Regions from separate parts of the Bordetella sp. 15P40C-2 genome, predicted to be linked through region 2. Evidence: predicted binding sites of a transcription regulator. Region 2 holds the regulator's gene; the other holds the start of a gene.

Region 1 (15,836 bases), on a different contig from region 2:
TGTCCGGCCAAACTGCCTATACCAGCCGGATCGGTGCCGGGCCGGGTGGGGCGTTGGATATTTCGTTGAGCTCCGATCTGGCGGGGCTAGGTATCGATTTTCCGGCGCCTTTGGGCAAGGATCGGGCCGCCAAACTGCCACTGAAAGCGCATTGGGGGGAAACAGGCAACAAGGGTGGGCAGGATCTGCTGTCGGTCACGCTAGGGTCTGACTTGTCGCTGCAGCTCGAGCATGACCGCGATTCCAAGGATCGATATTTCGGGCGTGTCGCGTTGGGGGTGAACCAGAAGATCGCTTTGCCGGATACGCCGGGTTTGGCGATGGATATTCAACTGCCTGAATTGAATCTGGACGCATGGAAGGAGGTCGCCGCGTCCGTGGAGTCGCCGGGAAAATCTTCCTCGACCGTATCTGCCGACACGTTACTGCCCGCGCTGGAGCAGATCCGGCTGCGTGTCGATAAGCTGCGCGTCTCTGGCTGGGATGTCGATGATGTCACGCTGACGGCGCAACGCCCCAGGCCCGCAAATTGGCAGTTGGACATCGATGCGAAGCAAGTCAAGGGCTCGGTCTCGTGGCAGGAGGCCTCAGGCGCGATCGCTGGACGCGTGGTGGCGCGATTTAAGCACTTGTCTCTGGGTAGGCAGGCCGCGGTCGCCTCCAGCATGCCGGTTCACGAAGGCGCTTCGCCAGACGAAGACTTGTCGCACATCCCGGCGATTGATCTGCAGGCGGATCAGTTCGTCCTGTATGGAAAAGATGTCGGCAAGCTAGATGTGCAGGGCACGAATCTGGAGCGCGGCCAAACTTGGCGACTGGACAAGCTGCAGATCGCCAACGACGCCGCCCGCCTCGATGCGACCGGGCTGTGGCGCTTGCGCGGTGCGGAACGAGGCCTGGAGGTCGATACCAAGGCACAGATACAGGATTTGGGTGAACTGCTGGCCCGCCTGGGCTATCCCAAGCATGTGCGCGAGGGTTCGGGCACCATCGAAGGCACGCTCGCGTGGCGCGATTTGCCCTGGACCCGGGATCTGTCCAAGCTCGACGGGAAGTTGCAGGTCAGCCTGGATGACGGTCGTTTCTTGACGGTCGAATCGCGCGGCATGCGCGTCCTGGAGCTATTGTCCCTGCAGTCGCTACAACGCCTCGCGACCTTCGATGCCAATCCGGCCGATGCTCTGCGCGATGGATTGCCCTTCGACACCATACGGGGTGATTTGGCCTTGAACAAGGGCGTGGCTCATAGCGAAGGGTTCAAGCTCAACGGCCCGGTGGCAACGATCGCACTGGCTGGCGACACCGACCTCGTGGACGAAGTGTGGAACCTTAAGGCCGTGGTCATCCCCAATCTGGACGCGAGCGGCGCGGCCGTCGTGGCGGGGTTGGCGGTCAATCCGCTGGTCGGTCTGGGCGCCTTCCTGACGCAGTGGCTCTTGAAACGCCCTCTCGCGCGGGCCATGACGTTGGAGTATGCCGTCACCGGCACGTGGGACGATCCGAAGATCGAACCGATAGGCGGCCAGGATAAACCCTCCAAGACCCAGCAGCAGGCGGTCGAGGAACATATCGAGCACTAATCGGCCATAAAAAAAACGGGCGCCACCTGTATGGGGCGCCCGTCTCGGACCAGATCGGAGCCACTGCGTGGCCCCATCAAGTCGTTTTACTTCTTCTTCATCATGTCGAAGAATTCCGCGTTGGTCTTGGTCGCGCGCATCTTGTCCAAGATGAATTCCATCGACTGAACTTCGTCCATGTCGTGGATGAATTTGCGCAGTACCCAGACTTTTTGCAGCAGATCGGGCTGGATGAGCAGCTCTTCGCGGCGGGTACCCGATTTGTTCAGGTTGATCGCCGGATAGACGCGTTTTTCGGCAAGACGACGCTCGAGGTGGACTTCGGAGTTACCCGTGCCCTTGAATTCCTCGTAGATCACTTCGTCCATGCGGCTGCCGGTTTCGATCAGCGCCGTACCCAGGATGGTCAGCGAGCCGCCTTCCTCCAGGTTACGCGCCGCGCCGAAGAAACGCTTGGGCCGTTGCAGCGCGTTGGCGTCCACCCCGCCGGTGAGAACCTTGCCGGATGCCGGCACAACCGTGTTATAGGCGCGGGCCAGACGGGTGATGGAATCCAGCAGGATCACCACGTCTTTTTTCATTTCCACCAGACGCTTTGCTTTTTCGATGACCATTTCGGCGACCTGCACGTGGCGGGTGGCGGGTTCATCGAACGTGGAAGCGACGACTTCGCCGCGCACGGTGCGCTGCATTTCCGTGACTTCCTCGGGGCGTTCGTCGACCAGCAGGACGATCATGACCGCGTCCGGGTAGTTCGTCGTGATGGCGTGCGCGATGTGCTGCATCATCACGGTCTTACCGGATTTGGGGCTTGCCACGATCAGGCCACGCTGGCCTTTGCCGATCGGGGCAAAGATGTCCATGATCCGACCGGTCAGGTTTTCTTCGCTCTTGATGTCGCGTTCCAGGCGCAGTGGCTGATTCGGGTGCAGCGGCGTCAGGTTCTCGAACATGATGCGATGCTTGATCGCTTCGGGGGGCGCGCCATTGACCTTGTCGACTTTCACCAGCGCGAAATAACGCTCGCCGTCTTTGGGCGTGCGGACTTCGCCTTCGATGGAGTCACCCGTGTGCAGGTTGAAGCGGCGGATCTGCGAGGGCGAGATGTAGATGTCGTCCGTGCTGGCCAGGTACGAGGTTTCTGGCGAACGCAGAAAGCCGAAGCCGTCCGGCAGCACTTCGAGCACGCCGTCGCCAAAAATCTGCTCGCCTTGCTTGGCTCGCCGCTTCATGATGGCGAACATCAGCTCCTGCTTGCGAAAGCGGTTGGCGTTTTCGATTTCCAGGCCGGCGGCCATTTCCAGCAACTGCGAAACGTGCAGCGCCTTCAGTTCATTGAGGTGCATCGCGTTGAAAAGGGGATAGTAGAGAAGGGTCTTGGCGGCAGGCCACGGACGGGCCTGCGCGGTAGTCTAAGCCAGACGCCAGCCAAGCCGGCGCAGGTACATAGCCCGTAGTGTATTACAACGCGCCGTCCAAGAATGCGGTCAATTGCGATTTCGACAGTGCGCCGACCTTGGTGGCGGCTGCCTGGCCGTTCTTGAACAGCATCAGCGTCGGGATACCACGGATGCCATATTTGGCGGCGGTGTCCGCGTTTTCGTCCACGTTGAGCTTGGCGACCACGAGGCGGCCAGCGTATTCGCTGGCGACTTCTTCGAGCAGCGGGGCGATCATCTTGCAGGGACCACACCAGGCGGCCCAGTAGTCGACCAGCACCGGCACGTTGGATTGGATCACATCGGCTTCGAAGCTGGCGTCGCTGACGTTCTTGATTTGCTCGCTCATGGTAATTCTCGGTTGGGCGGCATCTCGGGCGCCAGGCGCCCCTGCCATATTGTTCTGGGTAAAAAAACTTGTGATTTGATAAGCATACCACTGTTGAAATCAACAGGGTTTGCAAGTTTTGTGTAGGATGATGCGCTGCAAACGTCGACGCCGGACGCGGAGTTTTATGTTTTTGCCGCGGGCGCGCATTTGCAAAGAACCTATCCTACCGAATTTGAGACTGGTCAGGACCTGCGCAACCTACCTAAGGCCGCGCAAAATCTAGACTAATCCGTAAAATGTCGGTTTTTTTCCACAGATCTTGGGGATAACTTGGCTACACCACGTTACACCGAAGCCTCCATCCGAGTTTTGAAGGGGCTGGAGCCGGTGCGTCAGCGCCCGGGCATGTACACCCGCACCGAAAATCCCCTGCACGTTGTGCAGGAGGTCATCGATAACGCCGCTGATGAGGCGCTGGCCGGCTACGGCAAGCAGATCCAGGTCACCCTGCATATCGACGGCAGCGTCACAGTCGAGGACGATGGCCGCGGGATTCCCGTGGGTCTGCATCCCGAAGAAAATGCGCCGGTCGTCGAACTGGTCTTTACCCGCCTGCACGCGGGCGGCAAATTCGACAAGGCCGCCGGTGGGGCGTATGCGTTCTCTGGCGGTCTGCACGGCGTGGGCGTGTCGGTCACCAATGCGCTGGCCACGCGGCTGGAGGTCACTGTCTGGCGCGACGGGCAGACTAACCGTCTGGTTTTCAAGGACGGCGAGGTGGCCGAGCCGCTCGCGCCTTTTGCCGAGGGCGGGCGCAAAAAGTCGGGCACCCGCGTTCGCGTCTGGCCCGATGGCAAGTATTTCGACAGCCCGCAAATTCCGTTGAACGAGCTGCAGCACCTGTTGCGCAGCAAAGCCGTGCTGCTGCCGGGTGTGAAAGTCACGCTCGCCAACGAAAAAACGGGCGATACCAAGACCTGGCAATACGTCGACGGTCTGCGCGGCTATCTGGCCGAGGCATTGGCCGGTGCCGAACTCATGGTGCCATTTTTTGAAGGCCAGCAATACGCGGGCGCCGACCATGAGAACTTCGCCGAAGGCGAGGGCGCCCAGTGGGTGGTTGCCTGGACTGAGGACGGCAATGCCGTGCGCGAGTCGTACGTCAATTTGATTCCGACGCCTGCGGGCGGCACGCACGAATCGGGTTTGCGCGAGGGGCTGTTCTCCGCTGTAAAGGGTTTTGCCGAGCTGCATAGTCTGTTGCCCAAGGGTGTGAAACTATTGCCCGAGGATGTGTTTTCCCGCGCAAGCTTTGTGCTGTCGGCCAAGGTGCTCGATCCGCAGTTCCAGGGCCAGATCAAAGAGCGGTTGAACAGCCGCGATGCGGTGCGTCTGGTGGGAGGCTTTGCCAAGAGCGCGCTCGATCTTTGGCTACACAGCAACGTCGAATACGGCAAAAAACTCGCCGAACTTGCCATCCGGCAGGCTCAGGCCCGCGCACGTTCCGCGCAGAAAGTCGAAAAGCGCAAGAGCTCCGGCGTGGCAGTGTTGCCCGGCAAGCTGACCGATTGCGAATCGTCTGATTCGTCGCGCACCGAAGTGTTCTTGGTCGAGGGCGACTCGGCCGGCGGTTCGGCCAAAATGGGCCGCGACAAGGAATTCCAGGCCATCCTGCCGCTGCGCGGCAAGGTGCTCAATTCCTGGGAAGTCGACCGTGATCGCCTGTTCGCAAATAACGAGATTCACGACATCGCGGTGGCGATAGGCGTGGACCCGCATGGCCCGAACGATTCGCCCGACTTGTCTGGCCTGCGTTACGGCCGCATCTGCATCTTGTCGGACGCGGACGTGGATGGCTCGCACATTCAGGTTCTATTGCTCACCCTGTTCTACCGTCATTTCCCTCGCCTGATCGAAACTGGGCATGTCTACATCGCGCGTCCGCCGCTTTTCCGGCTGGATGTTCCCGCGCAAGGCAAACGCCCGGCGCGCAAGATCTATTGCCTGGATCAAGGCGAGCTGGAGGCCGCGCAGGACAAGCTGCGCAAGGAAGGTGTGCGCGAAGGCTCATGGAGCATCAGCCGGTTCAAGGGTCTGGGTGAAATGAACCCCGAGCAGCTTTGGGAAACCACGATGAATCCCGATACGCGCCGCTTGCTGCCCGTAGGCTACGGCACGCTCACGCCCGAGGACACCACGCGCATGTTCGACATGCTGATGGGCAAGGGCGAATCTTCGCAGCGGCGTTCGTGGATCGAGGACAAGGGCAATCTGGCGGAGCTCGATATCTGATCGCGGCCTGACCGTCAGCCGGGCGGCCGATACGGCTGCCCGTCGCCCCACCGTAAAAGCAATTTCGAATACACATGACTGACAGCAATCAACCCGGCTTGTTTGACGAGCCCGCCGGCGAGGCCGACGAGGCCATCACGCTAGGCCGCTATGCCGAACAGGCCTATTTGGATTACGCCGTTTCCGTGGTGCGTGGGCGCGCGCTGCCCGATCTGGGAGATGGTCAAAAGCCCGTGCAGCGTCGCATTCTGTACGCGATGCAGGACATGGGCCTGGGCCCCGGTGCAAAGCCCGTGAAGTCCGCGCGTGTGGTCGGCGATGTGCTGGGTAAATATCACCCGCACGGCGATCAGGCCGCGTATGACGCGATGGTGCGTATGGCGCAGGATTTCTCGCTGCGTTATCCCTTGATCGACGGCCACGGGAATTTCGGCTCGCGCGACGGCGATAACGCCGCGGCGATGCGTTATACCGAAGCGCGCCTGACGCCGTTCTCGCGCCTGCTGCTCGACGAACTGGACGAAGGCACGGTCGATTTCGCGCCCAACTACGATGGCAGTCAGCAAGAGCCGCAGATGCTGCCGGCGCGTTTGCCGGTGATGCTGCTCAACGGTGCGTCGGGTATTGCCGTGGGCATGGCGACCGAGATTCCGTCTCATAATCTGCGCGAGGTCGCCAAGGCCTGCGTTGCGTTGATCAAACACCCGAATCTGCCCGACGCCGAATTGCACGCCCTGATCCCTGGGCCCGATTTCGCCGGGGGCGGCCAGGTGATCACGCCCGAGGCGGACATCGCGCAGATCTACCAGAACGGCCGCGGCTCGCTAAAGGCGCGCGCTCGCTGGCAGTTCGAGGAAATGGCGCGTGGGCAGTGGCAGCTGGTGGTTACCGAATTGCCGCCGGGCACCTCGGGCCAAAAGGTCCTGGAAGAAATCGAGGAAATCACCAACCCCAAGGTCAAGGCAGGCAAGAAGGCCCTGACCGCCGAGCAGCAACAGGCCAAGGCCGTGATGCTGAACCTGTTGGATGCGGTGCGCGATGAGTCGGGCAAGGATGCCGCGGTGCGTCTGGTCTTTGAACCCAAGACCTCGCGCGTGGATCGTGACGAATTCGTCAATACGTTGCTCGTGCAAACCAGCATGGAAACCAGCGTGCCGATCAACCTGGTGTGCATAGGCACCGATGGTCGTCCGCGTCAGAAAGGCCTGCGCCAGATCCTGACCGAATGGGTGGCTTTCCGCACCGATACCGTGGTGCGCCGCACGCGCCATCGGCTGGACAAGGTCACCGACCGTATCCATGTGCTCGAAGGCCGGATGCTCGTCTATCTGAACGTGGACGAGGTCATCCAGACCATCCGCGAATCGGACGAGCCGCGCGCCGCGTTGATGCAGCGTTTCTCGCTGTCCGAGCGCCAGGCCGAGGACATTCTGGAAATGCGCCTGCGTCAGCTCGCGCGCTTGGAAGGCTTCAAGATCGAGCAGGAACTGACCGACAAACGCGACGAGCAGACGCGCTTGCAAGAGCTCTTGGACAACCCCAGCTCGCTGCGCCGTCTGTTGATCAAGGAGATTGAAGCAGACGCCAAACAGTATGGCGACGATCGCCGTACCTTGATCGAGACGGCCGAACGCGCGGTGCTGGAAACCAAGGTGCTGGATGAGCCGGTGACCGTCATCGTGTCGCAGAAAGGCTGGCTGCGCGCGCGTCAGGGCCACGGGCACGATGCGTCGCAGTTCACGTTCAAACAGGGCGATGATCTGTACGGCGCATTCGAGTGCCGTACGACCGATACGCTGATCGCGATTGGTGACAACGGGCGGGTGTACACGGTTGCCGTCTCGAGCCTGCCATCGGCGCGCGGCGACGGGCAACCGGTCACGACGATGATCGATCTGGCGTCCGGCACGCGCATCGTTCATAGCATCGCCGCCGCGCCGGACAGCCGCTGGTTGATCGCGACGCAAAGCGGCTTTGGTTTCGCGACCAAGCTCAGCGATATGACTTCCCGTCAACGCGCGGGCAAACAGTTCATCACCGTGGAAGACGGGGACGCGCTGCTGCGCCCCGTGCCCTTGTTCGAGGGGGCGACTCAGCTTGCGTTGTTGTCGGCCAAGGGCAAATTCCTGGTCTTCGGTCTGGACGAGGTCAAATCGCTGTCTGGCGGTGGACGTGGCACCATTCTGATGGGCTTGGATGGCGCGGACAAAGTCGATCAAGTCGTGCCAATTGGCGCGGCAGGGGTGCGTGCGGCTGGGATTTATCGCAATAAACACACCGAAGATATCCTCGCCGGGCAAGCGCTGGCGCCCTATGTGGGTAAGCGCGCCCGCAAAGGCCGTGCGCTGGATGTGCGTCCGAAACAGCCGGTGCTGTCGCCGGTGTTCTGAGGCTGTAGCGGGTAGGGCGGGCTGTAGCGCCCGCTCAATGAAAATGTGGGCGGCTATCCATCGGGATAGTCGCCCACATTATTTTTGTTCGCGCGCGAAGGACCGCGCGCGAAAACGGCAATTAACTCGCCAGCTTCAACCCGATCAATCCTGCCGCGATCAATAAGACGCTGATCACGCGCATCGGGGATAAGGCTTCCTGGAACAACACAATGCCGCAGATGAACGCACCCAGCGCGCCGATGCCCACCCATACCGCATAGGCCGTACCTAGCGGCAGCGACTTCATGGCGACAGACAGCAGCCAGACGCTGACGACCATGCCGATCAGGGTGATTGCAGAAGGAACCAGGCGGGTAAACCCCTCGGTATATTTGAGACTGACCGCCCAAACAACCTCAAACAGCCCCGCCAATAAAAGAATAATCCAGGCCACGACATGCCCCTATAAAACCGCCGGCGCTGTGCCGGCAACTGGGGCCGTCCCCGAAAGTGACGCAACCGGCGAGGTGCCGGCAGCCGCCCCGGGCCGTCCCGGTGCGGCAAAAATTATAGAATAGCAAATTGACCGTCGGGTAGCGGTTGTAGCGTTTTGCCAACCATCGCCCGGCGCCGCGCATTTTTTCACCAGATTCGTATCCATGAGCTTCCAGGTCACTGTTCAACCCAGCCAGCATCAATTCACCGTCGAAGCCGGTCAAACCGTGCTGGACGCCGCCCTGGCCGCTGGCATCGTGCTGCCGTACAGCTGCCGCAATGGCGCGTGTTCCAGCTGCAAAGGCAAGGTGGTGTCAGGCGAGGTGGACGCGGGTGAATACCCCGCGCAGATTCTCTCGCCGGAAGAGTTGGCCCAGGGCTATACCCTGTTCTGCCAGGCCAAAGCCCAATCGGATCTGGTGGTGGAGTCGACCGAGGTCCGTCTGGCGAGCGATATCCAGATCCGCAAGCTGCCCGCGCGCGTGCAGGAAATGTCCCTGGCCGCACCCGACGTGACCGTGTTGCGTCTGCAGCTGCCCGCGGCCGAGCCGTTCCGCTATTACGCGGGCCAGTACGTCGAAATCATTCTGAAAGACGGCAAGCGTCGTAGTTATTCGATGGCGAATGCGCCGCACAACGGCAGCCCGATTGAGCTGCATATCCGTCATATGCCGGGTGGGGTGTTCACCGATCATGTATTCGGGGCGGGCGCCACGCAGATGAAGGTGCGCGAGATCCTGCGCCTGGAAGGTCCGTTCGGATCGTTCTTCCTGCGCGAGGATTCCAATAAGCCCATCGTGTTGCTGGCCAGCGGCACCGGGTTTGCGCCGGTCAAGGCGATTGTCGAGCATATGGCGCATCACAACATTCAACGCCCGGTCGCGTTGTACTGGGGCGGTCGCCGCCCCGTGGATCTGTACATGAGCGAGCTGGCCCAGTCGTGGGCGCAGACCTTGCCGGATTTCAAGTTCATCCCGGTGGTGTCGGATAGCCTGCCCGAGGATGGCTGGACGGGTCGTACCGGGTTTGTGCACGAGGCCGTGATGCAGGACCTGCCGGATTTGTCCGGCTACCAAGTGTATGCCTGCGGTGCGCCGCCCATGGTCGAAGCCGCGCGTCGCGAGTTCTCGGCACAGTGCGGACTGCCCGCTGAAGAGTTCTACGCGGATGCCTTTACCTCGCAGGCCGATGTCGCGGCTGCCGGGGGCTGAGGCGATCGTCACGGTCGAAACGTTTAGGTGTAAATAGATACCGGCCCTGCCTTTATGTCATAGGCGTGGCCCCGTCGCCGCTGTAAACTGCGGCACGAGCGATGATTGGAATCAGCTGCGACAGCAAGCGGGCGAGGCCCGTTGCCGCCAGCGGCGCAAGGAGCAAGGCGCGCATGAGAGTTGTGGTTGTAGGTAGCGGCATCATAGGCATTTCCAGCGCCTGGTGGCTGAACCAGGCGGGCCATGACGTCGTGGTGATCGATCGTCGCCCCGGCGCGGCTCAGGAAACCAGCCTGGCCAATGGCGGGCAGATCTCCGTTTCCTACGCCGAACCCTGGGCCAATCCGCAAGCGCCGCTGAAACTGTTGCGATGGCTGTTCCGCGATGACGCGCCACTACTGTTCAGGCCCCAACTCGACTGGCGGCAATGGATGTGGGGGCTGGCGTTTTTGCGCGAATGTCTGCCCGGCCGTTTAGCACCCAATATCCGCGCCATGGTGCGGCTGGCCGAATACAGCCGCAGTACGCTGCAGGCCATGCGCGCCGAGCTGGGCATTAGCTACGACCATTTGCAGCGCGGCATTCTGAATTTTTATCGCGATCAATACGAATTTGAAACCTCGCAAAAGGCCGCCGGCCTGATGCGCGACTTCGGCGTGGAACGTCGTGTCGTGACCGCGGACGAAGTGGTGGCGATCGAGCCGGCACTGGCGCCGCATCGCGCCACCATCGTGGGTGGCGACTATACGCCGGAAGACGAAAGCGGCGATGTGCATCTGTTTGCCACCAGTCTGGCGCGCCGTTGCGAAGCGGCTGGGGTGGAGTTCCGTTTCGAGACGACTGCCACGCGTCTGATCACCGAGGGCGGGCAGGTCCAGCACCTGGAAGTCATCGGTCGTGACGGGCGTTTTGAACGCATTCCCGCCGATGCATATGTCGTCGCGATGGGCAGCTATAGTCCCTATCTGCTGCGGCCGCTGGGCGTGCCATGCAACGTTTATCCGGCTAAAGGCTATTCCGCTACTTTTACCGTCGTGGATCCCACCGGTGCACCAACCGTCAGCCTCACCGATAGCAGCCATAAAGTCGTATTTTCGCGCTTTGGTGATCGCTTGCGGATGGCCGGTACAGCAGAGCTATCCGGTTATTCGCGTGCATTGAATACCGCTCGTTGCGAGGCCATGACACGGCTGGCGCGCGAGTTATTCCCTGGCGCTCTCGATTTCGAGAATGTCAGCTATTGGTCGGGCTTGCGTCCGGCCACCCCTTCGAACGTACCGCTCATCGGTCGCACCCGGGTGCCCAATCTGTATCTCAATACAGGTCATGGCACGCTGGGCTGGACCATGGGCGTGGGTTCGGGTCGGGCTCTGGCCGATCTGCTGAGCGGACGCAAGCCAGAGCCTGAATTTCCCTTTCTTGGTCTATCAAACCTATGAAGACATTGCAATTGGCGGACATCGCCCGCGGATTGGGCGCCAGCCCTCGCATTTGGGTATTTAGCGCAGCCATGGCGATCGCCGGCGTGGCACAAGCCGCGGGCGTCGAGATCGAGGTCTGGCACACACTGAACGGCCCGAACAAAGCCGAATTCGAAAAGCTCGCCAAGAAGTACAACAAAGAACAGAAAGACGTCACGGTCAAGCTGCGCGGTTTTGACGATGCGCGCGCGCTGCAGACCGCGGCCCAGGACGCCATCAAAAAGAAAACTGGCCCTAACCTGATTCAGCTCGAGGACAATCGCTCGCCCGATGTGGTGTCCGAGCACAAGGCCATCTTGCCGCTGTATCAGCTGCTGGCCAAGTACCCGATCAAGGATCTGAACTGGTTCCTGCCGGGCACATCGAGCTTTATCCGCGACAGTAAGGGCCGCCTGCTGGCCTTCCCGTGGATGGCCGAAGTACCGGTCATGTACTACAACCTCGACGCCTATAAAAAGGCGGGGCTGGATCCCAACAAGCCCGCGGCCACGTGGGCCGATCTACAGGCCGAATTGCTCAAGCTGCGCGACGTGGCCAACCTCGACTGCCCGTATGCATCGAGCAAACAGGTGGAAGTCCATCTGGAAAACCTCGCGCCGGTCAACAAGCAGCTCTACACCTCGAACGATAACGGCCTGACCACTAGCAAGACCGCGCCGGTGTTGAAGTTCGATACCTTGTACATGCGTCACATCGCGTTGATGGTGAGCTGGAAGCGTTCGCTGCTCTTTACCGAGTCGTCCGACGATAGCAAGAGCGACAAACTGTTTGCCGACGGCAAATGCGGCGTGTTGACCTCGGGCAGTGGCGCAGCGGGGACTTTCATGCACACGCGCAATCTGAAGTTTGGCGTGGCTCCGCTGCCGTATTACCCGCAGGCCACCAAGGACGCAGGGCGCCCCTTCGTCAGCGGCTCGGCGCTGTGGGCAGTCAATGGTCACCCGCAAGCGCAGGAAAAAGCGACGGCCGACTTCCTGGCCTGGCTATCCAAGCCGGTCAATGCGGCCGAGTGGCATCAACAGACCGGCTACCTGCCGTTGACCGATGCGGCGTTCCGGGCTTCAGACGTGTCGTTCTATAACAAGGTGCCGGGCGCCAAGGCGCTCGTCGATTCGCTGCGTGGCAATCTGGCTTCGACCAGCCGCGGGTTCCGTATGGCGCATTACGATCGTATCCAGCCCATTCTGAATAGTGAATTGAATCAGGCCCTGGCTGGCACGACCCCCCCCGTGGCAGCATTGAACAAGGCCTCTGATCAGGCCAAGAAGATCGCTCAGCAGCGGTGATCATTGACGGGCGGGCCCCGTCTTCGCGCCGGTTGGGCGCGGGACGCGGCCTCCCTCCGGCTGGCTGACTATGCCGACTTGCTCGATCAGAGCTGTCGGCTTTTTTATTGCCGCGAGGGCGTAGCCGTCCGGTCAAACGGCGCCTTCAATTTCGCCACGATGGAAGCCCACCGTGGCGGATGGCAATTCCCGTCTCGAATGGCCTCAGGTCACCGGTCCCGGGTTGAACAGCACGAGCGCGTTATGCAGTTTCCAACGCTCGGCCCAGGTCTGCTTGCGGCCACTGGCCACGTCCAGCAGCAAGTGGAACATTTCCCAGCCCAGATCTTCGATACTCAGTTCGCCATCGGCGATACGACCTGCATTCACGTCCATCAAATCATGCCAGCGGCGCGCGAGATCGGTGCGTGTGGCGACTTTGACCACCGGTACTTCGGCCAGACCATAGGGAGTCCCCCGGCCGGTCGTGAAAATATGCAGGTTCATGCCAGCGGCGAGTTGCAGTGCGCCGCAGATAAAGTCACTGGCGGGTGTCGCCGCGTAAACCAAACCTTTCTCGATGCCACGCCCGCGCAGGCTTTGGCCGGGGCTTAACACGCCATTGATCGCTGACGTGCCCGACTTGATCACCGAGCCCATGGCTTTTTCGACAATGTTGGACAGGCCGCCTTTTTTATTGCCCGGCGAGGTGTTCGCGCTACGATCGGCCTGGCCGCGTTGCAGATAGGCGTCGTACCACGCCATTTCATTGATAATGTCCTGGGCGACCTCCACGGATTGCGCGCGTTTGGTCAGTTGCTCCACGCTGTCGCGCACTTCGGTGGTTTCCGAGAACATCACGGTGGCCCCAGCGCGCACCAGCAGGTCCGCGCAGAAGCCGACGGCCGGGTTGGCGGTGACGCCCGAGAACGCATCGCTGCCTCCGCATTGCACGCCCACTACCAGATCCGAGGCGGGGCAGGTCTCGCGCCGACGTCGGTTCAGGCGCTCCAGATGGGGGATTGCTTGCGCCATGATGGCATCAACCATGGCCTGAAATCCGACATGCTCCTCGTCTTGCAGACGCATCACATCCAGCGTGGTGCTCATCGATCCGTCGGCCTGGATTGGGATGGCGTTCGTGGGCATCAGGCGCTCGGGTTGCAGCTTTTCGCAGCCCAGGCTGACCACCATGACCTCACCTCCGAAGTTCGGATTCTTGCTGATATTGCGCAGCGTGCGGATCGGCACGATGGCATCAGGCGCGTCTATCGCGACACCGCAGCCGTAGCCATGTTCCAGGGCCACGACGCCATCGACGTTCGGATAGCGGGGCAGCAATTCCGTGCGGATACGCTGCAGCGCGTGATCGACGACGCCCGCTACACATTGCACCGTGGTCGTGATTGCCAGCAGATTGCGCGTGCCGACACTGCCGTCGGCATTGCGATATCCCTCGAAGGTATAGCCTTCCAGCGCAGGCAGTGGGGCAGGGGTTTCGGTCGCCATGGGCAGATCGTCCAGGCCGCGCGCAGCGGGCATGGTCAGCACGTTTTCGTTGACCCAGCTGCCCGCGGGCAAGTCACGGTTGGCATAGCCGATCGTCACGTTGTAGCGCCGCACGGGCTGGCCTTCGGCGATATCGGTCAGCGCAACTTTGTGACCTTGCGGCACGCGCTCGAGCAACGTCGGGCCATCGGGCAATTGTGCGCCGGCCGCCAACCCACCTTGGTTCGCGACTATGGCCACATTATCGTCAGCATGCATCCGGATCGCGCGCGGCGTATCGGTGAGCGCGGCGGAGGATGCGGGAGAAATCGGGGTACAGGTCGACATAGAGTCCGGTCAAACCGAGGAACGAAAGAGCGAAAATGTTAACGTTAACCAAAAAGGGCGTCAACGATCCCCAGTTCAATGTCGCAAGGATATTGCGGAGGCTTATGCGGGGGGATGGACGACGACGCGGGTCGCCATCCCTGTGGCCCACTCAGGGGGCGGCCTAGGCGCTTTCCCGCTTGATTAATGTGAAGCCGACATCCTGAATTGGCTGCGCGGGCCGCTTGCCCTGGATGCGATCAATCAGCAAGCTCGCCGTTCGGCGCCCGATATCCTCGGGGTCAACGCGTACCGTGGTGAGCGCGGGGGTCACGTTGCAGGCGAAATCGAAATCGCCAAATCCGACAATCGCCAGATCTTCTGGCACCCGTAATCCGCGCAGCTGCGCTTCCATGAGCGTGCCTAAAGCCACCATATCACTGGATGAAAAAATACCGTCCACGTCGGGATCTCCCTCCAACGCGCGCGCGAGCCCGGCGCGTCCGTGCCCCAGTTGGCTAGGGGGCGACATCAACAGCGACGTGCCCTCGCGCAGGTGCCGCCCCGCGATGCCCAGATGCAGTGCTTCGTCGGCGAATCCCTGGAAGCGCGCCGCCGTGCGGGCTTCGGTTGCGGCAATAGAGGCGAGGCAGCGCCTGCCTTGCTCATACAGATAGCGCGCAATCGCGCGGCCCACTTCGTAGTGCGAGAACCCCACCAGCATGTCGATGGGGTCGTCGGTCATCTCCCATGTTTCGACAACCGGAATGCCCGAGGCGGCCAGCCGCCGTCGTGCCAGCGGAGACTGCGTCAAGCCCGTCAACACAATGCCATCGGGCCGCCGTGCGATCACGGATTCCAACACGATTTCATCGCGCGAACGGTCATAGCCGCGTTCGCTGAGCATCACCTGATAGCCAGCTTCGACCAGAATCTCTGTCATCGCATGCACGGCCAGCAAGAATGCCGAGCCCGAGGCAATCGAGGGCACCATTAACGCAATCATGCGCGTGCGTTGCGAGCGCAGCCCTGCCGCATGCAGATTCGGTACATAGCCGCTGGCAGCGACGGCGTCCAACACCTGTTTGCGCGTAACTTCGGATACCCGGTCAGGCTGGTTGAGCGCGCGCGAAGCAGTCATGACCGACACGCCTGCCTGCCTTGCGACATCGGTGAGGGTCACACCGCCGCTGCGGCGTGTGCGCTTAGCGGGCGAGGAGGGCTCAGAACCCTTGCGCGTATTTATCACGTAAAAACTCCACCAGACATTTCACCGATTGCGGCACGTGCGCGGACCACGGGCGCAGGGCATACAGTTTGCCACCAAAAAATCCATGCACCCGCCAGCCAGGCAGAACTTCGACCAGACCACCGGGCGCGGAGGTCACCGCGCTGAAGTCCGGCAGCATGCCAATCCCCGCGCCGCCCAGCACCGCCTGGCGCAATACTTCGCTGTTATTGGCGCGAAACCGCGTCTGGATGGGAATCACGATCGGTGCTGCCGAGCTGCGTCGTCCCTCGCGTACAAAGGACCAGGTCTCGTAACTACGATTAC
Region 2 (15,836 bases):
TTTCTCGGCTTCGGTCAAAGCCAAGTCCGAACGCGGCGTGGGCGAACTGTTTAGCGAAGTCGAGCCCGAGGACCTGATCAAGTTCGGCTTGATCCCCGAGCTGGTTGGTCGGCTGCCCGTGGTGGCCACGCTGGACGAGCTGGACGAAGCCGCGCTGGTTCAGATCTTGACCGAGCCCAAGAACTCGCTCATCAAGCAATTCCAGAAGCTCTTCGCGATGGAAGGCGCTGAACTCGATGTACGGCCCGGCGCGCTCAAGGCGATTGCTCGTAAGGCGCTCAAGCGCAAGACCGGTGCGCGTGGTCTGCGCTCGATTATCGAGGGTGCTTTGCTCGATACGATGTACGACCTGCCGTCACAAGGCAACGTCAATCGTGTCGTGCTTGACGAAAACGCCATCGAAGGCGACGGCAAGCCGCTATTGATTTACGCTGAAGAGGGCGAATCGTCCGATAAATCGGATCAATCGCAGGTTCGCGGTGCGGCGGCTTAACACGGCTGACATACTAGCAACAGCGAGTAAACGGAACGGCGCGCGCCGAGCGCGCGCCACTGTGACGCAGCCGGCCGCTGAGTAGGCAAATGACCCGTTTTGTAACGGGTTTTTTTGTGTTTTGCTGCCCCTCTGCACGACGATAGCTTGAATTTTCGGCTATTGTTCCCATATGAGACGTGATGACGAGGATAGCTGGGTTTGCCTGGCGTCCGCTTTTCACTACGCCGAGTCAAATCAAGGAATCCGATATGTCTGCCAGCCAGACCCTGCCTTCTGAACCCATCGATCTGCCGCTGCTGCCGTTGCGCGACGTGGTGGTGTTCCCGCACATGGTTATTCCGCTGTTTGTCGGGCGTCCTCGCTCGATCAAAGCGCTGGAAGTCGCCATGGAGTCGGGCAAGAGCATCATGCTGGTCGCGCAGAAATCCGCCGGCAAGGACGATCCGACTCCCGAAGACGTCTACGAAATCGGTTGCGTCGCAAGCATCCTGCAGATGTTGAAACTGCCCGACGGCACCGTCAAAGTTCTGGTCGAAGGCACGCAGCGCGCGCGTATCGATACGATCGATGACGCCGAAACCCATTTTGTTTGCCGTGTTACACCGGTAGAACTCGACGTCACTCAAAGCTCTGAAACCGAAGCCTTGCGCCGCGCGATCGTCGCGCAGTTCGAGCAGTACGTCAAACTGAACAAAAAGATTCCGCCCGAGATTCTCACTTCGCTGGCGGGCATTGACGACGCGGGCCGTCTGGCCGACACCATCGCCGCGCATTTGCCGCTCAAACTCGAGCAAAAGCAAAGCATGCTCGAGGTGCTGGCCACGTCCGAGCGCCTGGAAGGCCTGCTGACCCAGCTCGAAACGGAAATCGACATCCTCCAGGTCGAAAAACGCATTCGCGGCCGGGTCAAAAAGCAGATGGAGAAGTCGCAGCGCGACTACTACCTGAACGAACAGGTCAAGGCCATCCAGAAAGAGCTGGGCGAGGGCGAGGAAGGCGCCGACATCGAAGAGCTCGAAAAGAAAATCATCGCGGCGCATATGCCGAAGGATGCGCGCAAGAAGGCTGACGCCGAGCTGAAAAAGCTCAAGCTGATGTCGCCCATGTCGGCCGAAGCGACGGTTGTGCGCAACTATATCGACACGCTCATCGGCCTGCCTTGGAAAAAGAAAAGCAAGATCAACAACTCGATCGGCAACGCCGAGAAAGTGTTGGACGACGATCACTACGGTCTTGAAAAGGTCAAAGAACGCATCGTCGAATACCTGGCCGTGCAACAGCGCGTCGACAAGGTCAAGGCACCGATCCTGTGTCTGGTTGGCCCTCCGGGCGTGGGTAAAACTTCGCTGGGTCAGTCCATCGCGCGTGCGACCAACCGCAAGTTCGTGCGGATGGCGCTCGGCGGTGTGCGCGACGAGGCAGAGATTCGCGGCCACCGTCGCACTTATATCGGCTCGATGCCCGGAAAGATCTTGCAGAACATGAGCAAAGTCGGGGTGCGCAATCCCTTATTCTTGCTCGACGAGATCGACAAACTTGGCATGGACTTCCGTGGTGATCCCGCGTCCGCGCTCCTCGAGGTGCTCGACCCCGAGCAAAATCACACGTTCCAGGATCACTACATCGAAGTCGATTTCGATTTGTCTGATGTGATGTTCGTGGCGACCAGCAACACGCTGAATATTCCGCCCGCGCTGCTGGACCGTATGGAAGTCATCCGTCTGTCGGGTTACACCGAGGAAGAGAAAATCCATATCGCACGCGATCACTTGCTGCCGAAGCTCATGAAGAACAACGGCGTCAAGGAAAGCGAATTGGTCGTGGATGACTCGGCATTGCGCGACATCGTTCGCTACTACACCCGTGAAGCCGGTGTGCGGGCCCTCGAGCGCGAAGTGGGCAAGATCTGCCGTAAAGTCGTCAAGGAACTGCTGGCTCAAGCCGACGAAGCCAAGGCGTCTGGCAAGGCAGCATCGGCGCCGGTCACCCCCGTGCACGTGGATGCGGACAACCTCAGCAAATATCTGGGCGTTCGCCGCTATTCGTTCGGTATGGCCGAGAAGGAAAACCAGATCGGACAGGTGACAGGACTGGCCTGGACTGAAGTGGGCGGCGATTTGCTCACCATCGAAGTCGCGGACATGCCTGGCAAGGGCGCTATTCAGCGTACCGGCTCGCTGGGCGACGTGATGAAGGAATCGGTTGAGGCAGCGCGCACCGTCGTGCGATCGCGCGCGCGCCGTCTGGGCTTTGCCGATACCGTCTTTGAAAAGCGTGACATGCACGTCCACGTGCCCGAAGGCGCCACGCCTAAAGACGGTCCGTCGGCCGGTATCGCCATCACCACCGCAATGGTGTCGGCCTTGTCGCGCATTCCTGTACGGGCAGATGTGGCGATGACGGGCGAAATCACGCTGCGCGGGGAAGTCCTCGCGATTGGCGGGCTCAAGGAGAAACTCCTGGCTGCTCACCGTGGTGGCATCAAAACCGTGCTGATCCCCGAGGAAAACGTCAAAGACTTGGCGGAGATCCCGGACAACGTCAAGAACCAGCTGGAAATCATTCCGGTGCGCTGGATCGACAAGGTCCTGGAACTGGCGCTCGAGCGCATGCCCGAGCCCCTGGCCGAGGATGAAGTCGTAAAGGAGCCTCTGGCGGCGAAAGCTGCGGAAAGCTCCAGTGCGACGGCTGATCCTGTGATTAAGCACTGATCGCGGCAACCAGCGGGCGTCCGTAAGGGCGCCTGTAAGTAACACTGCTGCACAAAAGCCCGCGGCTGCAGACGTCGATACGACTGCAGCCGCGGGCTTTTGTGTTCGGCGGCAACGGGTCTTCGCTTCGTTATGGCGAGACCAGGCCCTGAATTCCTATGGGGATTTGGGACATTCCTTCGATAGCACAGCAGACTACTTCACGTTGCGCCATGCCTCGCGCTTACAGGTCCAGACACACCGCGCCTGCAGCGTTAGCGCGACAACAATATTTTTCAGTGCAACGCGTGAGTGCGGATCAGGCCGACGGCAATGCCTTCGAGCGCAAATTCTTGCGTGCCATCGACGCGAATCGGCTCAAATTCCGGGTTCTCGGGCAATAATTCGATATGTCCCTGGCGGTGCTGTAGACGCTTGACTGTCACGTCGTCGCCCAGGCGCGCTACGACGATCTGGCCATTGCGTGCCTCGGCAACGCGCTTGACGGCCAGCAGGTCACCTTCCAGGATCCCAGCATCGCGCATACTCATGCCGCGAACCTTGAGCAAATAGTCAGGCGTTTGCGCAAACAACCCCGGATCTACGCCGACTTCACGTTCCACATGCTCGGCGGCCAGGATGGGGCTGCCTGCGGCCACGCGTCCTACCAGGGGCAGCATTAACCGCGTAATCGTTTCCGTCGCCATGCCCACCAACGTGGAGGCAGCAGCGGCCGCTGACGAGCTCTCGCGCGCGGCGGTGGCTGTCTCGACCGATTCGATCAACCGAATGCCCCGCGAGGCGCCTGCCGTCAGCTCGATCGCGCCTTTACGCGCCAGGGCTTTCAGATGGTCCTCGGCGGCGTTGGGCGAACGAAATCCCAATGCGCGCGCGATCTCGGCGCGCGTGGGGGGGAAACCGGTGCGTGCCACCGTCTGCCGGATTAGGGTCAAAATTTCCTGTTGGCGAGCGGTGAGTTTGGTAGCCATGGCAATGATCCGCGTGGACTGTATGAATATACAGTCAGGATTCTGGACGAGACGGCTCGAAAATGCAAGTCGACCGCGTTGCGATGGTGTGGCGCGGGGGGCTCGCTAGCGCGGTGTCGCCTAATTGCCGCCAATAGCGTCGAGTTTCTACCCGGTCGCGCACGGCACTGAATGAACGTGATCCGCCAAAACCGGCCAAAAAAAGCCCCTCCGCTATCTTTGTCCTGAGCTGCACCCCAAAGTTGGACATACATCCGACTTCTTGGGATCGGCGCACCTTGCATTGGGTCGGATTCTCGTACGACCCGTTGCGACAGTTCGTTGGGGAGGGGCTTTCTCGATCGAGGCAACGCTTGCGCGCACCTCGATCTCTGTGACGCAATGCTTACTTGATCACCGCGGCAATGGCTTTCGCCACCGTATCGATGTTACGGCTGTTGAGCGCCGCGACGCAGATACGGCCGCTGCTCACCGCGTAGATACCGTGCTCTTCGCGCAAGGTATCCACCTGCGCTGAGGTCAGACCCGAGTACGAGAACATGCCGCGCTGTTGCAGCACGAAGCTAAAGTCTTGCGTCGCACCGGCGGCCTTGATCTTTTCGACCAGCTGCTGACGCATCAGACGAATACGATCGCGCATGCCAGCGAGCTCTTCTTCCCAAAGGGTGTACAGCTCGGGCGTGTTCAGCACCGACGAAACTACCGTGCCGCCGTGGGTGGGCGGGTTCGAGTAGTTCGTACGGATGACGCGCTTGAGTTGGCTCAGGACGCGCTTGGCTTCGTCTTGGTTGCCCGCGACGACCGTCAGGGCGCCGACGCGCTCGCCATACAGCGAGAACGACTTCGAGAACGACGAGCTGACCAGCATCGTCAAACCGAGATCGGCAAACATACGGACCACGGCGGCGTCTTCTTGCAGACCGGCGCCAAAGCCTTGGTAGGCGATGTCCAGGAACGGCACCAGATTGCGTGCCTTCACGACCTGAGCGATCTGTTCCCACTGCTCGATCGTGGGGTCCACGCCGGTCGGGTTATGGCAGCAAGCATGCAGCACGACAATCGTCTGTTCCGGCGCGGCTTGCAGGGAAGCCAGCATGCCTTGGAAGTCCAGACCGTGCGTCGCGGCATCGTAATACGCATAGGTGTCCACCGGGAAGCCGGCGCGCTCGAACAGGGCGCGGTGGTTTTCCCAGCTGGGGTTGCTGATCAGAACCTTGGATTGCGGCAGCAGCTGACGCAGGAAATCGGCGCCGATTTTCAGCGCGCCCGTACCACCCAGTGCCTGGGCGGTCAGCACACGGCCTTCGGCCGCCAGCTTGGAATCCGCGCCCAACAGCAGCGTTTGCGCACCCTTGTTGTAACCAGCGATACCTTCGATGGGGAGATAGCCACGCGCGGCGGCGGCTTCAATACGCGCGATTTCGGCCTTACGGACGGCGTTCAGCAGGGGAATGCGACCGTCGTCATCGTAGTACACGCCCACGCCCAGGTTGACTTTCCCGGGACGCTGATCGGCGTTGTACTGTTCGTTCAGGCCCAGAATGGGGTCGCGCGGCGCAAGTTCGACGGAATCGAAAAGAGAGCTCATGAGGGTTCGCTAAGGAGAGATAGACGCAACAAGCAGTGCTATGGATAATGGGGGGTTTACCCTGAGAGACAGTCTAGCATGACAGCTCCTGGATTCGTCGAATTTCCCGACAGCCCGTTTCACCTCTATCAGCCTTATCCGCCGGCCGGTGACCAGCCGACGGCCATCGAGGCGTTGACCGAAGGCATCCGCGACGGGCTCATGTACCAGACGCTGCTGGGCGTCACCGGTTCGGGCAAGACCTATACGATGGCGAACATCATCGCGCGTCTGGGCCGCCCGGCGCTCGTCTTGGCGCCAAACAAGACGCTCGCCGCGCAGCTGTACGCCGAGATGCGCGAGTTCTTCCCGAAGAACGCCGTCGAGTATTTCGTCTCGTACTACGATTACTACCAGCCCGAGGCCTATGTGCCGACGCGCGATCTGTTCATCGAAAAGGATTCGTCCATCAACGAGCACATCGAGCAGATGCGATTGTCGGCGACCAAGAGCCTGCTGGAACGCCGCGACACCGTGATCGTGGGCACGGTATCGTGCATTTACGGTATCGGTAACCCCGGCGACTATCACGCCATGGTGCTCATTCTGCGCTCGGGTGACCGCATTTCCCGGCGCGAGATTCTGGCGCGCCTGGTGGCCATGCAATACACGCGCAATGATGCGGACTTCACCCGGGGCACTTTCCGTGTACGCGGCGAAACCGTAGACATCTTCCCAGCGGAAAGCCCGGAGCTTGCACTGCGCCTGACGCTGTTCGACGACGAAATTGAAACCCTGGAGCTGTTCGATCCGCTCACGGGCCGTGTGCGCCAGAAAGTGCCGCGTTTCACCGTTTACCCGGGTTCGCATTACGTGACGCCGCGTGACACGGTCCTGCGTGCGATTGAAACCATCAAGGAAGAACTGCGCGAACGCCTGAAGTTCTTTACCTCCGAAGGCAAGCTCGTCGAAGCGCAACGCCTCGAGCAACGCACGCGCTTTGACCTGGAAATGCTGCAGGAGCTAGGCTTTTGCAAAGGGATCGAAAACTATTCCCGCCACCTGTCGGGGGCCGGCCCCGGCGAGCCGCCGCCCACGCTGATTGATTACCTTCCCGCCGATGCGCTGATGTTCATCGACGAGAGTCACGTAACGATAGGGCAGCTTGGCGGCATGTACCGTGGTGACCGCGCCCGCAAGGAAACCCTGGTGCAATACGGCTTTCGCCTGCCTTCCGCCATGGATAACCGGCCGCTCAAGCTCGAGGAATTCGTGGCCCGCATGCGTCAGTGCGTCTTCGTTTCTGCGACGCCTTCGGCCTATGAGCAAGAGCATGCGGACAACGTCGTCGAACAGGTCGTGCGTCCCACCGGTCTGGTCGATCCGATCGTCGAAGTGCGCCCGGCACGTACCCAGGTCGATGATCTGTTGGGCCAGATCAAACTGCGCGTGGCCAAGCAGGAAAGGGTGCTTGTGACCACGCTGACCAAGCGCATGGCCGAGGATCTGACGGACTACCTGACCGAGCACGGTATCCGCGTACGCTATCTGCACTCCGACATTGACACCGTCGAACGGGTCGAAATCCTCCGTGACCTGCGCCTGGGGACTTTTGATGTGCTCGTCGGCATCAACCTCTTGCGGGAAGGCTTGGACATTCCTGAGGTGTCCTTGGTGGCGATCCTCGATGCGGATAAAGAAGGCTTCCTGCGTTCCGAACGGAGTTTGATCCAAACGATCGGACGCGCGGCGCGGAATCTGAATGGCTATGCCATTTTGTACGCCGATCAGATCACGGCTTCGATGCGCAAGGCCATGGACGAAACCGAGCGCCGACGCGAGAAGCAGTTGAAGTTCAATGCCGATCACGGTATCACCGCGCGGGGCGTGAACAAGGCCGTGCGGGAACTGATCGACGGCATTGTGGCCCCGGCCCGCGAGGAAGCGTTGGAGACACCCGTTAACACCGAAATCTTGACGGACGAGAAAGCGATGGCCAAGGAGATCCGTAGGCTCGAGAAGCTCATGATGGATCACGCCCGGAATCTGGAGTTCGAACAGGCGGCGGCCGCGCGCGATGCGTTGACGGCCCTCAAGCAGCGCCTGATATTAGGCGGATGATGCAAGGGCGGCCGGCGGTGGTCTTCAGGGGCCCTGTACGGGGCCCGAGTGGGCGCCGCAGCGAAAACTAAATGTCGTTGTTGCGCCGCAAAAGCGTTTAATGGCGGTTACTGTCCGGTCGCCGTTACAAACCTGATTTCTACGCCGAAAACGCGCTGTAAGTGCCTGAAGTATCGGCACAAAATGAGAGTTCTGGCGGCCCGTTTCCTGGGCTGCGCCACAGAAAAAACTCTTGCCATATTCCGGGTTTTCCCTCAGACTTACACCCATGATGACCAAGGTACTTTTCGTTTGCATGGGTAATATCTGCCGCTCACCCAGCGCAGAGGGCGTTTTTCGCCATATGGTGAACGATGCCGGTTTGGGCGACGTGGTCCACGTGGACTCCGCAGCTACGCACGCCTATCACATTGGCGAGGCTCCTGACGCCCGAGCTCAGGCGGCTGCACGTAAGCGTGGCTACGACATTTCGCACTGCCAAGCGCGCCAGGTGACCGCCGAGGATTTCCGCGATTTCGATCTCATTCTGGCGATGGACTGGGACAATCTGTCCGCGTTGCAACAGCAATGCCCTAAAGTCTATCAGCACAAGCTGATGCTGTTGATGCGCTTTGCCAATGAGTTCGAAGAGGCTACCGTTCCTGACCCCTATTATGGCGGATTGGACGGTTTTGGCAAGGTCCTCGACTACCTGGAAGACTCCTGTCAAGGTGTGCTCGAGTTGGTTCGCAAGCGGGCTACGCAATATCAGGCAGCCTGATCATCATCATCGCCGGCCATGGCCGGCTTTCCATACCGCGCTCAGGCGCGGTTTTTTGTGAGTGGGCGGCGCGCAACGCGCTGAACGGCGAGGGGTCTCGCTCCCACGCCTCCGGTGTTATTCCAGGCAACAAGAAGACCTAGCGATTTAGTCAGGAATTTGCTATACTTGACCTAATCACTCAGGTATTGGCCGCCCGGCTTTGGGCGCCAGCACGTTTCCACAGGAATGCACCATGCGGCTCACAACTAAGGGGCGCTTCGCGGTTACCGCGATGATCGACCTGGCCATGCGGCAGCACAGCGGTCCGGTAACGCTCGCGGCGATCAGTCAGCGCCAGAATATTTCGCTCTCGTATCTCGAGCAGCTCTTCGGCAAACTGCGCCGTCATGAGTTGGTCGATAGCGTACGCGGCCCCGGCGGCGGCTACTCGCTCGCCCGTCTGGCGCGCAACGTTACGGTCGCCGACATCATTTTCGCAGTCGATGAGCCGCTGGATGCGACCAGCTGTGGGGGCAAGCGCGACTGTACCAGCGGGCGAGACGGCAAGTCGGGCAAGTGCATGACGCACGAGCTCTGGACCACGCTGAACCGCAAGATGGTCGACTACCTGGATTCCGTTTCCCTGCAAGATCTGGTCGATCAGCAACGGCTGCGCCAATTGCAGGAGGCCTCCAAGGCGGCCCAAGGCTGCTCCACTGTCAGAGTGGAGCGCGGGGCAGGCGACGCCGTGGCCACCCCCTCTGTCGCCGCCGCCGGCGCCACCCTATAAGCAGGAGCATCATTCATGACTACTCGTCCCATTTATCTCGATTACTCCGCTACCACGCCTGTCGATCCTCGCGTGGTGGAAAAGATGGTGCCTTGGTTGTATGACAATTTCGGCAACCCGGCCTCGCGTAGCCACGCGTTCGGTTGGGACGCGGAAGAGGCCGTCGAAAACGCGCGTAACGAAGTGGCCAAGCTGGTGAACGCGGATCCGCGCGAAATCATCTGGACCTCGGGCGCGACCGAATCTGACAACCTGGCATTGAAGGGCGCGGCGAACTTTTACGCCGAGCGTGGCAAGCACATCATCACGGTCAAGACCGAACACAAGGCGGTACTGGATACCTGTCGTGAACTCGAGCGTCAGGGCTTTGAGGTGACTTACCTTGACGTTCGTGACGACGGTTTGCTGGATCTGGATGTGTTCAAGGCCGCGCTGCGCCCCGACACGATTCTGGTTTCGGTGATGATGGTCAATAACGAAATCGGCGTGATCCAGGATATCGAAACGATCGGCGAGATCTGCCGTGAAAAGGGCATCATTTTTCACGTCGACGCGGCCCAAGCCACTGGCAAGGTCGCGATCGACCTGCAAAAGCTGAAAGTCGATCTGATGTCGTTCTCGGCTCACAAGACGTATGGTCCGAAGGGCATTGGTGCTTTGTACGTACGCCGCAAGCCGCGCGTGCGTATCGAAGCGCAAATGCACGGCGGCGGTCACGAGCGGGGTTTCCGTTCGGGCACGCTGGCTACGCATCAGATCGTCGGTATGGGCGAGGCTTTCCGATTGGCGCGCGAAGAGATGGGCACCGAGAACGAACGCGTGCGCATGCTGCGCGATCGCCTGTGGGCTGGTCTGTCGCAGATCGAGGAAACCTATCTGAACGGCAGCATGGAACACCGCGTGCCGCATAACCTCAACGTGAGCTTTAACTACGTCGAAGGCGAATCGTTGATCATGGCGATCAAAGAGCTGGCGGTGTCCAGCGGATCGGCATGTACCTCGGCCAGCCTGGAGCCGTCTTATGTGTTGCGCGCGCTGGGTCGTAATGACGAACTCGCGCACAGCTCGATCCGCTTTACGCTGGGTCGCTTTACGACGGAACAGGAAGTCGATTTCACGATCGAATTGATCAAGAGCCGCGTGGGTAAATTGCGCGACATGTCGCCGCTGTGGGAGATGGCCCAAGAAGGCATCGACCTCAACAGCGTGCAATGGGCTGCTCACTGAGCGCCACGACAAAGATACGGGAGAAACATCATGGCATACAGCGATAAAGTTCTGGACCACTACGAAAACCCCCGCAACGTGGGTGCGTTCGAGAAGGGCGACACCTCGGTGGGTACCGGTATGGTGGGCGCGCCGGCCTGTGGCGACGTAATGAAGTTGCAGATCAAGGTCAACGAGTCGGGCATTATCGAAGACGCGCGCTTTAAGACCTACGGCTGCGGTTCGGCCATCGCGTCGAGCTCGCTCGTGACGGAATGGGTCAAGGGCAAGTCGTTGGACGAGGCGCTGAGCATTCGTAATACCCAGATCGCCGAAGAGCTGGCCTTGCCGCCGGTGAAGATTCACTGTTCCATCCTGGCCGAAGACGCGATCAAGGCGGCGGTCGAGGATTACAAGAACAAGCATGCCGTTGCTTCCGCCAAGGATGACGCGGCTGCTGTTGCGACAGCGGGGTGAATATGGCGGTGACCTTGACTCAAAAGGCCGCCTCGCACATAGAACGCTATTTGCAGAAGCGCGGCAAGGGTGTGGGCTTGCGCCTGGGCGTGCGCACCACGGGGTGCTCGGGCATGGCGTATAAGCTCGAGTACGTGGATGAGCCGGCGTCGGAAGACATGGTCTTCGAGAGCTTTGGAGTAAAGGTCTTCGTCGATCCCAAGAGCTTTGCGTACCTGGAAGGCACGGAGCTCGACTACGCTCGCGAGGGCTTGAACGAAGGCTTCAAGTTCCGTAACCCTAACGAAAAGGCGACCTGCGGCTGCGGCGAGTCGTTCACGGTGTAACGTTGGCGGCGGACGATCACTTCAGCTTATTTGGTTTGCCGGCGCGATTCGCCATGGATGCCCAGGCACTCGAAAGTGCTTGGCGCACCGTGGCGGCGCAGGTGCATCCGGACCGTTTTGCCACGGCCAGCGCGGCTGAGCGGCGCGTGGCCATGCAATGGGCCGCGCGGGCGAATGAAGCCTATCGTCTGTTGCGCGATCCGTTATCGCGCGCGCGTTACTTGTGCGAGCAGCACGGCGTTGATCTGCAAACGGAAAGCAATACGTCCATGGATGTGTCGTTTCTGATGCAGCAGATGCAGTGGCGCGAGATGTTGGACGATGCGCGTGATGATGCGCAGGCGCAGGCCGTGTTGAAGGGCGAGCTTGACGAGGCGCGCGCGCAGATGCGCGAGACGCTGACCCGTTTGCTGGACGAGCAACAGGACTACGCCACCGCTGGCGGCAAAGTGCGCGAATGGATGTTCATCGAGAAAATCGCGCAGGAACTTGACGCCGTTTCCTCTCAATAGCGGTTTGCCAGGCGGCGCCGCGACGCCCGCGCCGCGGGTGCGTTAACCGATTCAAAGCATATACATGGCCTTATTGCAGATTTCCGAGCCTGGCGAATCGCCGGCCCCTCACCAACGCAAACTGGCGGTAGGTATCGATCTGGGAACCACCAATTCCCTGGTCGCGGCGGTGCGTAGCAGCACGGCCGAAGTGTTGCGTGATGAGGAGGGGGCTGTGTTGCTGCCCTCCGCCGTGCGTTATTTTGCGGATGGCGGGGTCGCGATCGGCCGCGAGGCGCTGGCGCAGCAGGCGGCTGATCCGCTCAATACGATTGTGTCGGTCAAGCGGTTCATGGGGCGTTCGCTCGATGAGGCGCGAGCCAGTGGCGCGCCTTATGAATTCGTGGATGCTCCTGGCATGGTGCGGTTGCGCACGGTGCAAGGCGAGCTGAGCCCGGTTGAAGTTTCCGCGCAGGTGTTGGCAAAGTTACGCCAGCGCGCGGAAGACGTGTTGGGCGATGATTTGGTGGGCGCCGTGATTACGGTGCCGGCTTATTTCGACGATGCGCAACGGCAGGCGACGCGCGATGCGGCGCGTCTGGCGGGTTTGAATGTACTGCGTCTGCTCAACGAGCCGACGGCGGCCGCGATCGCCTATGGCTTGGATCAAGCTGCCGAGGGCACTTATGCCGTGTACGACCTCGGTGGTGGCACGTTTGACGTGTCGATCCTGCGTCTGACCAAGGGCGTGTTCGAAGTGGTATCCACCGGCGGCGATACGGAGCTGGGTGGGGACGACTTTGATTGGGCCATTGGCGAATTTGCCGTGGCGTCGTTGTCCGGCGAAGCCGCCGATGCGGAGGCTGCCGACGCGCCTGCACCAGGCCGTGCCGGCGCGCTGGGAGCATTGGCCCCCTCTGATCGCCGCGCCGTGTTGGTTGCGGCCCGCGCGGCGCGCGAGGCGTTGTCAGATGCCGGCAGTGCATCGCTTCAAGTCTCACTGCAAGATGGCCGTGAGCTCAACGTGACGGTCACCCGTGGTGCGTTTGAAACGCTGGCCGAGCCCTTGGTGCTCCGCACCCTGGATCGCGCTCGCGCGGCGTTGCGCGATGCCGGCTTGAAGGTTGCCGACGTCAAAGGTGTCGTCATGGTGGGTGGCGCGACGCGTATGCCGGTGATTCGGCGTGCGGTGGCGGAATTCTTCGGTACCGAGCCGCTGGTGGATCTGAATCCTGATGAAGTCGTGGCATTGGGTGCCGCGCTGCAGGCGAACCTGCTGGCGGGTAATCGCATGCCGGGTGAAGACTGGCTGCTGCTCGATGTGACGCCGCTGTCGCTGGGCCTGGAAACGATGGGCGGGCTGGTTGAACGCATCATTCCACGCAACAGCACCATTCCGGTCGCGCGTGCGCAGGAGTTCACCACGTTCAAGGATGGCCAGGGCGCGATGAGCGTGCATGTGGTCCAGGGCGAGCGGGATTTGGTGTCTGACTGCCGGTCGCTGGCCCGATTTGAATTGCGTGGTATTCCGCCCATGGTGGCGGGCGCGGCGCGTATCCGCGTCACGTTCCAAGTGGATGCCGATGGGCTGCTGAGCGTGACTGCGCGCGAGCAGAGTACCGGTGTAGAAGCTTCGGTGTCGGTCAAGCCCTCCTATGGCTTGTCGGACGATGAAATTACCCGCATGTTGTCCGATAGCGTGGCGCAGGCCGATAGCGATGCCCGTGCCCGTATGCTGCGCGAGCAACAGGTGGAAGCGCGCCAGCTCGTGGAATCCGTACAGGCCGCGCTGGCGGCGGACGGGGATTTGTTAGACGAGACCGAACGGGCGCTGGTGGATGAACGTCTGGCGGCAGCCGCCGCGGCGCAGGATGCCGACGACGTCGACGTGGTGCGCGCGGCGGTGCAAGCGCTGTCGGACGCGACTGAAGACTTTGCCGCGCGCCGTATGGACCGCGGGATCCGCGCCGCCCTGGCCGGCCGTAAACTAGACGAAATCGCCTGAGTTATGCCTAAACTTACTGTATTACCTCACCCGGAACTGTGCCCCGAGGGTGCCGTCATCGAGGACGCACCGCAGGGCAAGTCGATCTGCCGTGTCCTGCTCGATCACGACATCGAGATCGAGCACGCGTGCGAGCTGTCCTGCGCCTGCACGACGTGTCACGTTATCGTGCGCGAGGGCTTTTCTTCGTTGGAGGATGCGTCCGATAACGAAGAGGATATGCTGGATAAGGCCTGGGGCCTGAGCTCTACATCGCGGTTATCCTGTCAGGCCATGATTGCGGATAAGGACTTGACCGTCGAGATCCCCAAGTACACGATCAATCACGCGAAAGAGGCACATTGATGAAGTGGGTCGACACATACGAAATCGCGGCGGCGCTGGTGGATGCGCATCCGGACGTGGATCCGAAGACCGTGCGCTTCACGCAGCTACGTGAGTGGGTCATGGCCTTGCCTGATTTTGATGATGAGCCCGGACGCAGCGGCGAGAAGATTCTGGAAGCCATTCAAATGGCGTGGATCGAAGAGGCCGAATGAGTCGCTTTGGGTCGGCAATGATGGGTTGAAGCCTCTCGCGCAGTTTTCGCGTGGGCCATCAACGAATAACCCCGGGTATCGGATGCGTTCCGAACCGGGGTTTTGTGTTTCTGGCGGTATATGATTCAGGTTCGATTAGCTGAATGATTTGACCCTTATGACTGCGCCTGCTTTGCGATTTGGCCTGGCGGCCAACCGACTTCATCATGAAACGCCGGATGCGGCGCTGTTCACGTGGTTGCGCGCCTCCGGCGCCTCGATCCGCGAGATGGGGATCGAGCTGCATACGGTGGGACGCACCCATGACGCGATTATTCGGGAAGGCATGCTGCAAGGCTATAAAGGCTTGGTCCGGTATCCGTATGGGCGTGAGGGCGGATTGATGAAGCTCGTGGCGCGTGTGACGGAGGGTCGTGACGGACAAGCGCCGTTTGATGGCGCGATCTATCTGATTGACCCCGTGGACCCGTCTTCGATTTTCCCGGAAGCGTTGGCGTTGAAGCGCCAGTGCATCACGCATGGACGGCCGTTTATTTCGACGCTGGCGGGCGCGATTGAATGGATCGAGGTGGAGCGTGTGTTGGCGGGATTGGCACCCGATCCGGCGTTGTCGCGTTACTTCAATTTTGAAGGCCAAACGCTGGCCATGATCGCTCACGATGCGCTCAAAGACGAAATGGTGGCGTTTGCGGACGAGCATTTCGATCTGCTGTCGCAGTATGCGCGACGTGTCGCGACGGGCACGACCGGTGGGCGTTTGAACGAGCTGGCCTGGTCGAAGGGCTGGCCTAAGGATACGCCCTGGGTGACGCGTTATCTGAGCGGGCCGCTTGGCGGCGATGCGCAGATCGCCGAACTGGTGTTGGAATATCAGTGCCAGCGCGTGATCTTCTTCGAGGATCCGCATGTCGCGCGTCAACATGAAGCAGATATTCAATTGCTGGAACGCGCGGTGCGCGTCGTGACCGCGCATGCGACGTGCGCAACGTCGCCCTCGGTGGCGCGCCGGTGGGCCGAGGCGGTGCGTAAGCGTCAAGCGATGAAGTAGGGTTAGGCGGCGAGTATCGTCTAGCGACGGTGCAGCGTCTTGCGATGAGGTGACGTCTTTGCATGCTCGACGCAACGAGCATGCAAAGAACCTGGTCAGATCCTCATTCGACTTTTAGCTTGGCCTGTTTGACCAGATCGCCGAACTGACGGACTTCGCGTTCGATACGCTGTTGCAGCGCTTCGGGCGTGCTGGGATCGGGTTCGATGCCTTGGTTCAGTAGCTGTTGTTGAACAGCGGGATCGTTCACGACCGCGACCATTTCACGATTCAAGCGTTCCACGACCTCGGGCGGGGTGCCAGCGGGCGCGACCAAGCCCATCCAGGTGCCGACATCAAAGCCTTCCAG

The links. Region 2 encodes LexA, which represses DNA repair genes until DNA is damaged. Its sites were predicted from a motif close to ACTGTATNNNNATACAGT; they were not measured.
Region 1: a site for LexA is predicted at 3,458-3,475, ahead of GOQ25_RS12005 (DNA topoisomerase IV subunit B). Genes of this name have one in related genera too.

Annotation. Positions count from the first base shown of each region.
Region 1 covers NZ_WSJA01000025.1:246,671-262,506, reverse strand. The annotation lists gene GOQ25_RS12020 (YhdP family protein) at 1-1,580, shown strand, start outside; gene rho (transcription termination factor Rho) at 1,667-2,926, opposite strand; gene trxA (thioredoxin TrxA) at 3,042-3,368, opposite strand; gene GOQ25_RS12005 (DNA topoisomerase IV subunit B) at 3,681-5,642, shown strand; gene parC (DNA topoisomerase IV subunit A) at 5,717-8,032, shown strand; gene sugE (quaternary ammonium compound efflux SMR transporter SugE) at 8,154-8,468, opposite strand; gene GOQ25_RS11990 (CDP-6-deoxy-delta-3,4-glucoseen reductase) at 8,674-9,720, shown strand; gene GOQ25_RS11985 (D-amino acid dehydrogenase) at 9,894-11,159, shown strand; gene GOQ25_RS11980 (extracellular solute-binding protein) at 11,156-12,487, shown strand; gene garD (galactarate dehydratase) at 12,692-14,302, opposite strand; gene GOQ25_RS11970 (LacI family DNA-binding transcriptional regulator) at 14,466-15,464, opposite strand; gene GOQ25_RS11965 (LysR family transcriptional regulator) at 15,505-15,836, opposite strand, start outside.
Region 2 covers NZ_WSJA01000014.1:155,488-171,323, reverse strand. The annotation lists gene clpX (ATP-dependent Clp protease ATP-binding subunit ClpX) at 1-493, shown strand, start outside; gene lon (endopeptidase La) at 745-3,207, shown strand; gene lexA (transcriptional repressor LexA) at 3,483-4,175, opposite strand; gene GOQ25_RS06345 (amino acid aminotransferase) at 4,561-5,763, opposite strand; gene uvrB (excinuclease ABC subunit UvrB) at 5,842-7,863, shown strand; gene GOQ25_RS06335 (low molecular weight protein-tyrosine-phosphatase) at 8,132-8,623, shown strand; gene iscR (Fe-S cluster assembly transcriptional regulator IscR) at 8,859-9,395, shown strand; gene GOQ25_RS06325 (IscS subfamily cysteine desulfurase) at 9,411-10,622, shown strand; gene iscU (Fe-S cluster assembly scaffold IscU) at 10,653-11,078, shown strand; gene iscA (iron-sulfur cluster assembly protein IscA) at 11,081-11,404, shown strand; gene hscB (Fe-S protein assembly co-chaperone HscB) at 11,407-11,916, shown strand; gene hscA (Fe-S protein assembly chaperone HscA) at 11,981-13,900, shown strand; gene fdx (ISC system 2Fe-2S type ferredoxin) at 13,904-14,245, shown strand; gene iscX (Fe-S cluster assembly protein IscX) at 14,245-14,439, shown strand; gene GOQ25_RS06290 (methylglyoxal synthase) at 14,597-15,487, shown strand; gene GOQ25_RS06285 (tripartite tricarboxylate transporter substrate binding protein) at 15,591-15,836, opposite strand, start outside.